One region of the Clostridium moutaii genome, then DNA from elsewhere that is predicted to be linked to it. Evidence: riboswitches for the same ligand, from Rfam matches in the RefSeq annotation. Region 1 holds a riboswitch; each other region holds the start of a gene.
The links. Region 1 has a riboswitch for glycine ahead of AB8U03_RS10745 (GrdX family protein). Riboswitches for the same ligand answer to the same signal wherever they lie in the genome.
Positions count from the first base shown of each region.

Region 1 (3,270 bases):
TGTTTTGTTAATTCAATCATTGTAATTTCCTCCTATTTCAAATTTTATTTTTTTCTATATAACCTTCTGCAGTAGTTGCTGCAATGGCACCGTCTGCTGCTGCAGTTATAACCTGTCTTAAAGATTTTTTTCTTATATCTCCTGCTGCAAATACACCTGAAATATCAGTTCTCATATCCTCATCTGTCAAAATATAACCTTTTTCATCCATAGTTACTTTTCCCTTAAATAATTGTGATATGGGATCATATCCTACAAATACAAAGCATCCATCTACTTTTAATTTACGAATTTCACCTGTAATTTTATTTTTTATAACCAATTGTTCCAATATCTCTTTTCCTACAGCTTCTTCCACAGTAGAATTCCATATGAATTTTATTTTAGAATTATGGAAAGCCTTATCCTGCAAGGATTTTGTTGCTCTTAATGCATCCCTTCTGTGTATAACCGTAACACTCTCCGCAAATTTTGTAAGATAGATAGCCTCTGTAATAGCTGAATCTCCCCCACCTATTACTGCTACATCTAAGTCTGTAAAAAAATCCGCATCACAAGTTGCACAATATGAAATTCCCCTGCCTCTCAATTCTCTTTCATTTTTAAAACCTGAAAGCCTTGGATTTGCACCTGTGGCAATTATTATTGTTCTAGCCCTATAAATATCTTTTTTGCTCTTTAAAACCTTAATTACCCCATCCATATCTACATCTACTATCTCATCTTTAGCAAATTTTACACCAAAGTCTGCTGCCTGATTTTTCATTCTCTCACTTAAATTTGTTCCTGTACAATTTTCAATGGAACCTGGGTAATTCTCAAGTTCATCTGTTGTAGTTATCTGTCCCCCATATTTTGTCCTTTCTATCAACAAAGTGTCCATTTTAGATCTTGCTGCATAAAGACCTGAAGATAACCCTGCTGGGCCTCCACCAATTATTATGCAATCATATATATGCTCCATTTTATACCTCCTCGTATTGTTAAAATACAAACAATTTTTTCTATTCAAGTGTATGCTCTTTACTTTTATAACAATAAGATTCTTCTTATCTATATTATACATCTGCTAAAGTTTATATTTTACAAGATCATAATCTATTAAAGAAAAATCATCTAATATTTTTTGACTCCAGTGTGGAATACCATAATCTCGAAAAAATTTTTCAGTAGTATGAATCCCCCTTTCTATATAATTCAAAGAATTAATATCTATAGCATCTTCAGTTTTTTCAGTTATTATGATAGTTCTATATGGAGTTTCATTAGGTTTTATGCTGCTCATAAGTGGATGGGTTAATAATATATGATTGCCATGTATATAATTCCTAACTCTTTCCAATACATCCATAACAGTACCCTCTATAAAGTCTATTTTATATTTATCTGTCAACTCTTCTTTACACATGGGATTATTAGTAACCACTATTATCGGTTCTATCATATTCTTTCTCCTTTTCAAAATTTTCAGTTAAATCCACATAAAATTAAGGACAGGGTAAAAGAATTCTCTTTTACCCTGTCCCTTTTACCTGAGAGATTTACTCCGTCGGTGCTAAAAGCTTTCCAGAGTTTTGTCCTTTTTCGGTCCTTTGACCTGAGAGATTCATATTATTTAAGAGAAATAATACTTACTCCTTCGGCTATCCATTTAAGGATACTATAGAATGATATTCTATAGTTAAGTAGTTCTTCAAAGAAATTTTTCTATGAAACTTTTCTTTATAATAAGAAAAGCAAACAATATACAAAATTTAATTTAACTAATTGTTTAAATTTCTACTTAATCTCCCGAAAAATTCATCCAGCTTATAATTAAAATTTATTTCCTATTTATTTTAATTATATATTACATCTGAATACTTTTCTATATATTTCAATAAGATTACATATTCCATTTTTTTATATCATCTATAATATTAACGATATACTCATAATGTATCTTAACATAACTACTCACTTATAATCTCTCCTTCAGTGGATATTATAACTTCCCTATAAGGAACTATAGTTTGAGATTTCAGCATAGAATTTTTCACTGCATTTACAATTCCACCACAGCATGGCACTTCCATTCTCACTACAGTTAAACTTTTCAAATTGTTATTTTTTATAATCTCTATAAGTTTTTCTTCATAGTAGCTTACATCATCCAGCTTTGGACAACCTATTACCACAATATGATCTTTAATAAAATCTTCATGGAAATTTGCATAGGCATAAGCCGTACAATCAGCTGCTACCAGAAGATTTGCATTTTTTAAATAAGTTGCCTTAGGATTTATAAGCTTCAATTGAACTGGCCACTGCCTAAGTTCTGATATAACACCGACATTTTCTTCAGCATTAGCATTAACCTTCCTATTTACCTTTACTTTTGGCCTTGATGTCCTATCTATACTTCTAGCTGTTGTTCCAGGGCACCCGCAGGGCATAGAAATTTTAAAATTATGTTTGTCTTTTTCTCTTTTTCTTTCCATAACTAATTTCTCATCATAATCTTTGCTTTCCCTTTCAATTATATTTATTGCACCTGTAGGACACTCAGGAAGGCAATCTCCAAGTCCATCACAGTATTCATCACTTATAAGCTGAGCTTTTCCATTTACCAATTCTATGGCATTCTCGTGGCAGGCATTTACACACAAACCACATCCATTACATTTTTTCTTATCTATATTAACAATCTTTCTTTTCATTTAAATTCCTCCCTTGTTTTCATGTCTCTATTATAATAAAATAAAATTATATAATCCGTATCTTATGTTACCATTATAATTATAATTTAATATTAAATAGATTGGAGAAGAACATGGAAAATATTACTGATATATTGAGTAATTGCATATTAATGAAACATTTTTCAAAAGATAATATCAAAAATTTTCTCAAAGAAATAAATTATACCTCAATGCGCTATTTAAAGGGAGAAGTTATAGCTATCGAGGAATCAGATTGTTCAAAAATAGGAATAGTCATAAGCGGAACTGTGGAGGTACAAAAAATATTTTCCTCTGGTAAAGCTATTACTATAAGTAGTTTAAAAGAAAGCGATATATTTGGCGAGGTCATAATATTCTCCAATAGAAATACCTATCCTGCTACTATAGTTGCATCAAGCAATACATATATAATATTTATATCTAAAGAAAATATATTAAAACTCTGTAATCTATTTCCCCTATTTTTAAATAACTTTATGACTCTCTTATCTGATAAGGTACTTATGCTAAATAAAAAGCTTAAGAATATATCTTATGAAACCATACG
Region 1 is NZ_JBGEWD010000009.1:103,750-107,019, forward strand. It holds gene trxA (thioredoxin TrxA) at 1-20, opposite strand, end outside; gene trxB (thioredoxin-disulfide reductase) at 38-964, opposite strand; gene AB8U03_RS10745 (GrdX family protein) at 1,070-1,444, opposite strand; glycine riboswitch at 1,576-1,676, opposite strand; gene AB8U03_RS10750 (ATP-binding protein) at 1,953-2,699, opposite strand; gene AB8U03_RS10755 (Crp/Fnr family transcriptional regulator) at 2,813-3,270, shown strand, end outside.

Region 2 (3,270 bases), on a different contig from region 1:
TTTATCTTCAATTTTTAAACAAGAATTCATTTGGGTATCTATTACCCCTGGCGCAACTGCATTTACTCTAATATTAGATGGTGCCATTTCTTTTCCAAGAGATTTAGTAAAAAGATTTATTGCTCCTTTAGTGGCAGAATAAATTGTTTCACAAGAAGCACCCACATTTCCCCACATAGATGAAATATTTATTATAGAACCACTTTTCCTTGGAATCATGTATTTTAATGCACAATGGGTACAGTTGAGCATTCCCTTCAAATTAACATCTATTATAGAATTCCATTCATCCTGCTGCATATCTACAAAAAGTCCTATATGACAAACTCCCGCATTATTTACCAGTACATCTATTTTACCCATCTTATCTATAGTATTTTTTATTATCCTTTCAGCATCACTGTATAAACTCACATCTCCCTGTAAAACCACTCCCAAAGATCCTGCTTGCTTAACCATCTCCAGAGTCTTATATGCTCCCTTTTCATCTTGCTTAAAATTTATTACTACACAGGCGCCGCACTTTGCCATATTTACAGCAGTACTCCTCCCTATTCCCCTTGATGCTCCAGTGATTACAGCTACCTTTCCTCCTAAATCTTCCATCTTAAAACTCCTACCTTCTAAAGAAAATTTGATTTTAACTGTTGTTTCAATTAATATTATACATTAAATTTACATATTAAATTTAAATTATAATTAATTTGCATATTTTGTACATTTGTGCTATTATAATAGATAATAATTATTAATTAGTATTTTTTGTTTGGAGGGATATATATGAAATTAAAATTTCAAGGAAAACCTGTAAAGGTTTCTGGCAATACTCTTAAAATAGGTGATACAGTACCTGACTTTGCTGTTATAAATAACGCAATGGATACCATTTCTTTAAAAGATACAAAGGGAGTTAGAATATTTTTAACAGTACCTTCTATAGATACACCTGTTTGTGATTTAGAAACCAGAACTTTCAATGAGAAAACATCGGAAATTCCCGGTGTGACTGTATATACAATATCCATGGATTTGCCTTTTGCTCAAAACCGATGGTGTGCTGCTAACGGAATAAAAAATGTAATTACAGCATCAGACTTTAAGGACAGATTATTTGGTAAAAACTTTGGCACATATATGGATGATTTGGGTCTTTTAGCTAGAGCTGCTTTTGTAGCGGACAGCACAAATAAAATTATTTATGTAGAATACGTTCCCGAAGTTACAAATCAACCGAATTTTGATGCCATACTAGCTGCTGCTAAAAAGGCAAAATAACATAATAAAACAGAAAGGTTGCTGAGCCCTTAAATAAGCTGAGTAACTTTTTTATTTTTTGCTGCAAAACTGTATTTGAATTAATCCATAAAACATGTTATAATCACCTTAACAATTTAATAGGCTGGATGAAGTTAACGGAATATGTTTATTTTATAGTTTATAAACCGTTGTCGGACAAGCCTCTGGAGAGACTCTTAAGGAGCGCCGAAGGGGAAAGCTAATTATAGCGAAACTCTCAGGTAAAAGGGACAGGGGACTTTATGTTTAATATAGTAGAGCTTAGTATTTACTATTTTAAAGTCTTGTTTACCAGAGATTAATTTTATTTTAATCTCTTTTTATTTTCTCCCATAAATGGTTATCTTCCAGTGAAAGCTTTCAACTAAATATTAAGGAGATGGATAGAACAATGAACGCATTTATAACAGTACTTGGAAAAGATAAGGTAGGTATTATTTACAAAATAACTTCCGTATTATTTAAAAATAATATAAATATTTTGGATATTAACCAAACTCTAATAGAAAATTATTTTACCATGATAATGCTTGTAGACTTAAGTAAAATGAAAACAGATTTTACAAGTATAAAAAATGCTCTTGAAAACAAAGCTAAAGAAATAGGTGTTGTAGTTAAAATTCAAAGGGAAGACATATTTACTTCTATGCAAGAAATTTAGACTGGGGTGTGAATGAAATGATAAATACTAAAAATATAATGGAAACAATAAATATGATAGACAAAGAAAACCTGGATATAAGGACTATTACCATGGGTATATCCCTTATGGACTGTATTGATAGTGACGGAGATAAAGCACGGATAAAAATCTATGATAAAATAACCAGGTATGCTGAAAATTTAGTTAAAACTGCAGAACAAATTGAAACAGAATATGGTATACCGATAATACACAAAAGAGTATCCGTATCCCCTATTTCCCTTGTAGCTCAAGCAACTTCAGATACAGACTATGTAGGATTTGCAAAAATCTTGGATAAAACCACCGAAACTCTCGGTATAGATTTCATTGGAGGTTTTTCAGCACTTGTACATAAAGGTTATTCCAAAGGTGATAAAATACTTATAGAATCTATACCGGAAGCACTGGCATCCACCAAAAAAGTATGCTCTTCAGTAAATGTGGCAACTACAAAAGCAGGAATAAACATGAATGCAGTAAAGGATATGGGAAAGATAGTAAAAAGAACTGCTTATCTCACTAGAAAAGATGACAGCATAGGATGTGCCAAACTTGTAATATTTTCAAATGCTGTTGAGGATAATCCCTTTATGGCAGGAGCATTTCACGGCATTGGAGAGGCCGATGCAATAATAAATGTAGGTGTTAGCGGTCCCGGTGTTGTAAAATCCGCATTGGAAGAGGTAAAGAGTGGAAGTTTTAATGCAGTAGCTGAAACTATAAAAAAGACTGCCTTTAAGATAACTAGAATGGGTCAATTGGTGGCCGGTGAAGCCTCTAGAAGATTAAATGTCCCCTTTGGTATAGTTGATCTATCTCTGGCCCCAACACCTGCTGTAGGAGATAGTGTTGCAAGAATTCTTGAAGAAATGGGACTGGAGAGCTGTGGATGTCCAGGTACAACAGCAGCTCTCGCCCTTTTAAACGATGCCGTTAAAAAAGGTGGTATAATGGCTGCCTCCCAAGTTGGAGGGCTTAGTGGTGCCTTTATACCTGTAAGTGAAGATGAAGGGATGATAAGCGCAGTAAATGCAGGTTCCCTTAATTTAGAAAAATTAGAAGCTATGACCTGTGTATGTTCTGTAGGACTTGACATGATAGGAATACCAGGTGACACACCTGAATCCACCATATCTGCCATAATTGCAGATGAAGCCGCCATTGGAATGATAAACAGTAAAACAACTGCTGTAAGATTAATTCCCGTTTACAATAAATCTGTAGGGGAAGAGGCCAATTTCGGAGGTCTTCTTGGCAGAGCCCCCATAATGCCTGTAAGTAAATTCTCC
Region 2 is NZ_JBGEWD010000012.1:66,974-70,243, forward strand. It holds gene ymfI (elongation factor P 5-aminopentanone reductase) at 1-606, opposite strand, end outside; gene tpx (thiol peroxidase) at 781-1,275, shown strand; glycine riboswitch at 1,451-1,540, shown strand; gene AB8U03_RS12655 (ACT domain-containing protein) at 1,688-1,957, shown strand; gene AB8U03_RS12660 (PFL family protein) at 1,975-3,270, shown strand, end outside.
Region 2: it holds a riboswitch for glycine, as region 1 does, so the genes downstream of both, AB8U03_RS12655 (ACT domain-containing protein) here and AB8U03_RS10745 (GrdX family protein) in region 1, are expected to answer to the same signal.

Region 3 (3,270 bases), on a different contig from region 1:
AAACCTCAGGTGTTAAAAGAAGTTTTAGGGAGTTTAAAGGATTTGGATTGGGATAGAGAGAAACAGTTTGTAATCTCCATTGTCGGGGGTATAAATACTTCGTTTATTGAGAAGTATTTAATGGATAAGGTTCCAGTGGTTAGAGTTATACCAAATACTCCTATGCTTGTTAATGCTGGGGCATCTGGAGTTGCAGGGGGAAAAACTGCATCTGAAGAACATACAGAATTGACTCTTAAAATTTTTGGAGCCCTTGGATTGACTTTTCATGTACCTGAAAATTTAATTGATTCCGTAATGGCTATAAGTGGATGTGGACCTGCGTACATATATATGCTTATTGAAGCTATGGCAGATGGCGGTGTGGAATTGGGCATACCTAGAAATATAGCACAAACTTTAGCAGCCCAGACAGTTATGGGTTCAGCTAAAATGGTTTTGGAAACTGGAGAGCATCCTGGGAGACTTAAAGACAATGTATGTTCTCCAGGTGGCTCCACTATTGCTGGAGTCAGAACTCTGGAACAGGGCAAATTTAGAGGAACTGTTATGAATGCCGTGGAAGCTGGAAAGACAAAAATGGAAGAAGTTGCAGAGAAATCCAAATAAATATTTTTAAGAGGTGAAAATAATATGATTAATATAAGAAGCAAAGATGAGCCTGTGGGAAGAATGGCTAAACTTATGGCTGGAATATTTTATTTTATGGCCAAAGAGATGATTGATAAACTAGGTGAGGATAAAGGAAAAGAGGCAATAAGAGAAGCTGTAACTAAGTTTGGAGAATTGAGAGCGGAAAATATGAAAGAAGAAGCTGTGGAGAGAGGACTTAAGATAAATGCAGAAACTTATGCCAAGGTAAAAGATATGCCTAGTATTTCCTGGGAAAGTGATCCTCACAATCCGGGCGATATAACTTACTGTCCTATGCATGATATGTGGAAACAGCTAAATGGAGAAGATATTGGAGCATTATATTGTGAGATAGATAAGATATTATATGACAAATTCAATATAGAATTTGAAAGACCACTCTGTAAGACAGCAGGTGATAAATGCTGTAGATTTGTGGTTAAAGATAAGAGATAATTTTATAAAAATCAATAAATAATATGTATTGTTTTTATTGAAATTATATGGAGCAAGGTGTATTATTAATGTAATAAAAGTTAAAAATTGGATGAACACAGCGTGAGATAATATTTGTTAACCGAAGGAGCAATGATGTACAGTCACAGTGTACACTCAAAAACTTTCAGGTAAAAATAGCGCTGTAGGACAGAACTCTGGAAAATCTGTTTTTTAACAGTACCGAAGGTGAAAGGTATTTGATATCGAAACTCTCAGGTAAATAAACAGGGATATGTGGACTAATTAGTCTTCATGTCCTTTTTTGTGTTATATAAAAATATAATAGGAGGTTTTGTCATGGAAAAATTAAAAAGAACTGCACTGTTTGATTCCTATGAAAAATATGGAGCAAAAATGATAAACTTTGCAGGATGGTCTATGCCGGTACAATTTGAAGGTATAATACCTGAGCATGAAGCAGTCCGAGAAAAGGCCGGATTATTTGACGTTTCACATATGGGTGAAGTGGACATAATGGGAAAAGATGCACTGCAATTTGTCCAGAATTTAATTACAAATGATGTATCTGTGCTTGAAGAAAATCAAATACTGTACACTCCTATGTGTTATCCAAATGGAGGCATTGTGGATGACATTATAGTTTACAGATTCAATAGTGAACATTTTTTCCTGGTGATAAATGCCGCAAATATTGAGAAAGATATTGACTGGATGTTGAGTAACAAGGGGAGTTTTGATGTTGATATCAAAAATATATCTTCTTCTATTATACAGCTTGCCATTCAGGGTCCAAAAGCTCAAAAAATACTTCAAAAGCTTACAAATACAGATTTAAGGGAAATCAAATTTTTCTTTTGTAAAAGAAATGTACTTGTTTCAGAGAAAGAATGCATGGTATCAAGAACTGGATATACAGGGGAAGATGGATTTGAAATTTACACTGGCACTGAAAATGCAGAGTATTTGTGGGATAAAATACTTGAAACCGGAAGGGAAGAGGGTATAAAACCAGTAGGGCTTGGTGCAAGGGATACTTTGAGGTTTGAAGTAAATCTACTCCTTTATGGAAATGAACTTTCAGAATCCATCACCCCTCTTGAAGCTGGAATTGGATTTTTTGTGAAACTTGATAAAAAAAGTTTTATAGGCAAGGATGCTCTTTTAAAACAGAAAAAGGAAGGGCTTAAGAGAAAAATAATTGGACTTAAAATGAAGGAAAGAGGCATTCCAAGGCATGGATATGAAGTTTTTGCAGAAGATAAAAAAATAGGTGAAGTGACTACAGGGTATCGTTCCCCATCACTTAAAAAGAATATAGGACTTGCCCTTGTGGATTTTAAATATTCTGGACTTGGAACTGAGATCTTTGTAAAAGTGAGAGGTAAACTTTTAAAAGCGGAAGTGGTAGACAAGAAATTTTATAAAAAAAATTATAAAAAATAATTAATTATACGGGGGGTTTGGAAAATGAAAGTTTTAGAAAGTGTACTGTATACCAAAGATCATGAGTGGATAAAAGTGGATGGAGATAAGGCTTATGTGGGAATTACTGATTTCGCCCAGGATTCTTTAGGAGATATTGTATTTGTGGATTTACCTGAAGTGGATTTTGAATTTGAAAAGGGGGAGGTGTTTGGAGCAGTGGAATCTGTAAAAGCAGCTTCAGATCTATATATACCTGTATCAGGTAAAATATTAGGGATAAATGAGGAACTTGTGGATAATCCGGAATATATCAATGAAGATCCTTATAAAAATTGGATGATTTTCATTAAAATGTCGGATGATTCGCAAGTTAAAGAGCTTCTAACCCCAGAGGACTATGAAAAATTATGCGGAGGGAAGTGATAATATGTATCCATATTTACCGTTGACAGATGAAGATAAACAGATTATGTTAAATAAAATAGGACTAAATGGTATAGATGATCTGTTTTCTGATATACCAGAGAATATACGATTAAATAGAAAATTGGATATAAATGATGGAATGTCTGAACTTGAGGTGAGTTCATATATGAAAAGCATTGCATCCCTAAATAAAAATTGTGATGATTTAACCTGCTTTTTAGGTGCAGGTTCCTATGATCACTATATACCATCTGTAATAGGACATATAATATCAAGATCGGAATTTTACACTGCATATACGCCTTATCAGGCTGAAATAAGCCAGGG
Region 3 is NZ_JBGEWD010000006.1:155,200-158,469, reverse strand. It holds gene proC (pyrroline-5-carboxylate reductase) at 1-609, shown strand, start outside; gene AB8U03_RS08255 (L-2-amino-thiazoline-4-carboxylic acid hydrolase) at 634-1,089, shown strand; glycine riboswitch at 1,277-1,369, shown strand; gene gcvT (glycine cleavage system aminomethyltransferase GcvT) at 1,429-2,535, shown strand; gene gcvH (glycine cleavage system protein GcvH) at 2,560-2,940, shown strand; gene gcvPA (aminomethyl-transferring glycine dehydrogenase subunit GcvPA) at 2,945-3,270, shown strand, end outside.
Region 3: it holds a riboswitch for glycine, as region 1 does, so the genes downstream of both, gcvT (glycine cleavage system aminomethyltransferase GcvT) here and AB8U03_RS10745 (GrdX family protein) in region 1, are expected to answer to the same signal.

Region 4 (3,270 bases), on a different contig from region 1:
AATATGAGGTGCTTGTTTAAAGAACGTTTCCATATCCACTTCATTAATTATTTGTTGCTGTAATGAATGTTCATCATAACCGGTAAGCCAAAAAATTATTTCATTTACTTCTTTTTTTGTTCTTCCTTTTTTCTCTGCTTTTTGTATATAGAGCGGATAAATACTTGAAAAAGGCATTCTAAAAACTCGTGTTTTCTCCATTTTGAAATTCTCCTTTGCTTTTTATAAAAAATAATTGCCACATTTTATAAATAATAAATAGTTCCAAACTGTATCATAAATTACTATTTAACTGCAAATCATATATATATTTTTTACTTCACAATAATTTACCATTATTAATTAACTTATAAGTTAGTTATACTAATAATTTTTAGAAAACTGCTTTTAATAAATTTAATTTTAAAATAACTATTGCCTTCCAAATAAAATATGGCTTACTTACATTTCTTTATGATATTTGGAAAAGTACATCATATAGACCCCAAAAATGATCAAATATGCCGTAAATGCAAGTGAAATTATAAGTAAATCAGCCTTTAAAAAGCCATATATAATCACAAGAATACCAAATATTATTCCCATAACATCAAAAGCTTTTGCTTTGGATTTGTCTTCAATATTGAGATTTCGTTCATCCTTATGTCTTTTCCTAACAAAAAATTTATTATATATCCCGCTTATGACCAAATATACCGATGCAGATATTAAAATTGCAGATATAGTCTCCGGAGTATATCCTCCTACAAAAAACATACCCACCGATGAACTAATCAACAGTATAACTACTATTGCAATAAATACATAGTTAAAAGTTTTCATTTTCTCACATCTCCTTGTCATACTTAAAACGATAGTAAAGGCTATATCCTATGACAAACAGGTAGGCAAAAGCTAAAAGAAGAACAGCTGCAAAATCAACACCCATTAAAGCAAAAACAAGCATTAAAGCACCAAAAATAAATATCATCATATCATATCCCCTGGCCTTTGCTCTGTTCCCAATAGCAATATTACGTTCATCCTGCCTGTCAATTTCCATTTGCTTTTTAATATGAGGATAATCCTTTAAAGCCCTGAGGCTTATTATTCCTCCAGCACCATGTCCGAAAATGCCGCATCCCAATCCCATGCAGATATATGGCAGAGCCTTAAGCATTCCCCGTGGATCAACAACTGTTTTGACAAAATATGCTCCTATGCCCATCAACAGCAATCCAATTACAGTCATGATGTAATAAGTGCTTTTTTTCATTTTTCATCCTCCTCATAAATAAAAATTTCTTCAATATTCATATTAAAGTATTTTGCTATTTTAAAGGCCAATATTATTGACGGGTTATATCTGCCGTTTTCAAGGGAACCAATTGTCTGTCTTGACACTTCAAGAGCTGCCGCCAAATCTTCCTGGCTTAAGCCATGTTTCTTTCGTATTTCTTCCAGTCGGTTTTTCACATTTCGCTCCTTCTTATGGAAAGTGTGCTTTCCATATGTCAAGTATATCAGTTCTATTCAAAATGTCAAGTGTACTTTCCATAAAAAGCAGAAGCTGCCGATGTCAGTACAACAAAGTTTATGATACTTGCTGCTTTGGAAAACAATGATTCCCCAGGGCACGCATAATTAAAAAACAAATTATGCCTGTTATGGTATATGCAAATAAAATAGACGGCCCTGCCAGGTGAATGGATCTTCCTGATCCAAGAAACAATCCAGTACCAATTGCACCTCCTATTGCAAGTAATTGAACATGACGATTTTTTAATCCTCTTGATAGATTTTGATTTTGTGACATCTTTGTTGATTGATCCATTTTATCCCTCCATATAAATATTTTGCAATTGGAGATACAAATGGGAACAGATAAGATCTAAAATGAAGTAATTGATTATGTATTACTTTTATAAGATATGTTACCTTTTTCCTGTCCTTTTACCTGAGAGTTTCGTCCTGGGACTTTCTCCTTCGGTGCTCTTTTAAGAGTCTCTCCAAGGATTCATCTGAATTATTTTTTTACCGTTATATATTAATGTATATTCACTAAAAATGCAATATTTTTTTCATTTCTAATTGAAATAAAAATATTATCTTTCAAAATTATTGTACCAATAGCAAATTCCTGATCCTCGAAAAGGTATACAATGAAATTTCACAAAAGAAACCTTGAAATTAACTTCTATTGATGATAACTTAATCTATAGACACTAAAAATAAAAAAAGAAATGGTGTATTTATGAAAAATGATATGAAAATCAACAGATATCTGGAAAAAGCAGAAGAAGCTTTTGAACAAAACAACCTAATTAAATCACTTAATCTATACAATAAGGTTTATGAACTTTCAAAGGGTAAAGATGTAGATGCCATAATCAACCTGGCATTAATATATGACTTCTGGGGAAAATCAGAGAAAGTCAAGGAATATTATAAAGAAGCTTTAAGCATAGATGACTGTGAAGAAAGGGCTTATTATGGCCTGGCTGCAATATATGATGATGAGGGAAATTATGCAAAAGCTATAAAATTATATAAAAAAGCCATTTATATAAACCCCAGCTATCATAAAGCCTACTTTTTTCTGGCAAATGCCTATGACGTATCCGGTAAAAAAGATCTGGCAATATACACTTATAAAAGGCTGTTAAGCTTAAGTCCCCTGGATTTTTGGGCAAACTTAAACTTGGGTAGTATTTATGAAGAAAAAGATCAAAATGATCTTGCATATAAAAAATTTTCAAAGGCCCTTAAAATAAATCCTCATAATTATCTGGCCCTGTTCAATATGGGTGTAATCTGCTGTAAATTCAATATGGTAAAAAAAGCTGCTGGATTCTATGAAAGGGCTATTGAAAAAAACAAAAATTATGAATACAGCTACTTGAATTTAGCAGTAATCTATAAATATAAAGATACAGAAAGAGGTATAAAAATTTTATCCCGTGGAATTGACAACTGCAGTGAAGTCCATTTTCTGTATTATAACAGAAGCTGCTTTTACGCCTTAATAAATGAGAAAAACCAGGCCTGTGAGGATATAATCCAGGCTTTAAAATTATACCCCCAATTTTTAAAATATGTTCTGGAAGATGAAGAGCTTGAAAAAATAAGGCAATTGAATTCATTTAAGGAATTTATTCATAATTATATCTAAAAAGACTACATCAAGTCCATCTTCAACACCGCTTATATCTACAGTTTCCCTTATTGCATGTACAATTAATCCAATACAGACTCTTGGGGAAATTCTTCTTCAGGTACTTGTAAGCTATG
Region 4 is NZ_JBGEWD010000011.1:61,574-64,843, forward strand. It holds gene AB8U03_RS12065 (DUF2200 domain-containing protein) at 1-201, opposite strand, end outside; gene AB8U03_RS12070 (hypothetical protein) at 442-822, opposite strand; gene AB8U03_RS12075 (DUF6442 family protein) at 827-1,255, opposite strand; gene AB8U03_RS12080 (helix-turn-helix transcriptional regulator) at 1,252-1,455, opposite strand; partial or broken gene AB8U03_RS12085 (amino acid permease) at 1,607-1,795, opposite strand; glycine riboswitch at 1,915-2,002, opposite strand; gene AB8U03_RS12090 (tetratricopeptide repeat protein) at 2,234-3,151, shown strand.
Region 4: it holds a riboswitch for glycine, as region 1 does, so the genes downstream of both, AB8U03_RS12085 (amino acid permease) here and AB8U03_RS10745 (GrdX family protein) in region 1, are expected to answer to the same signal.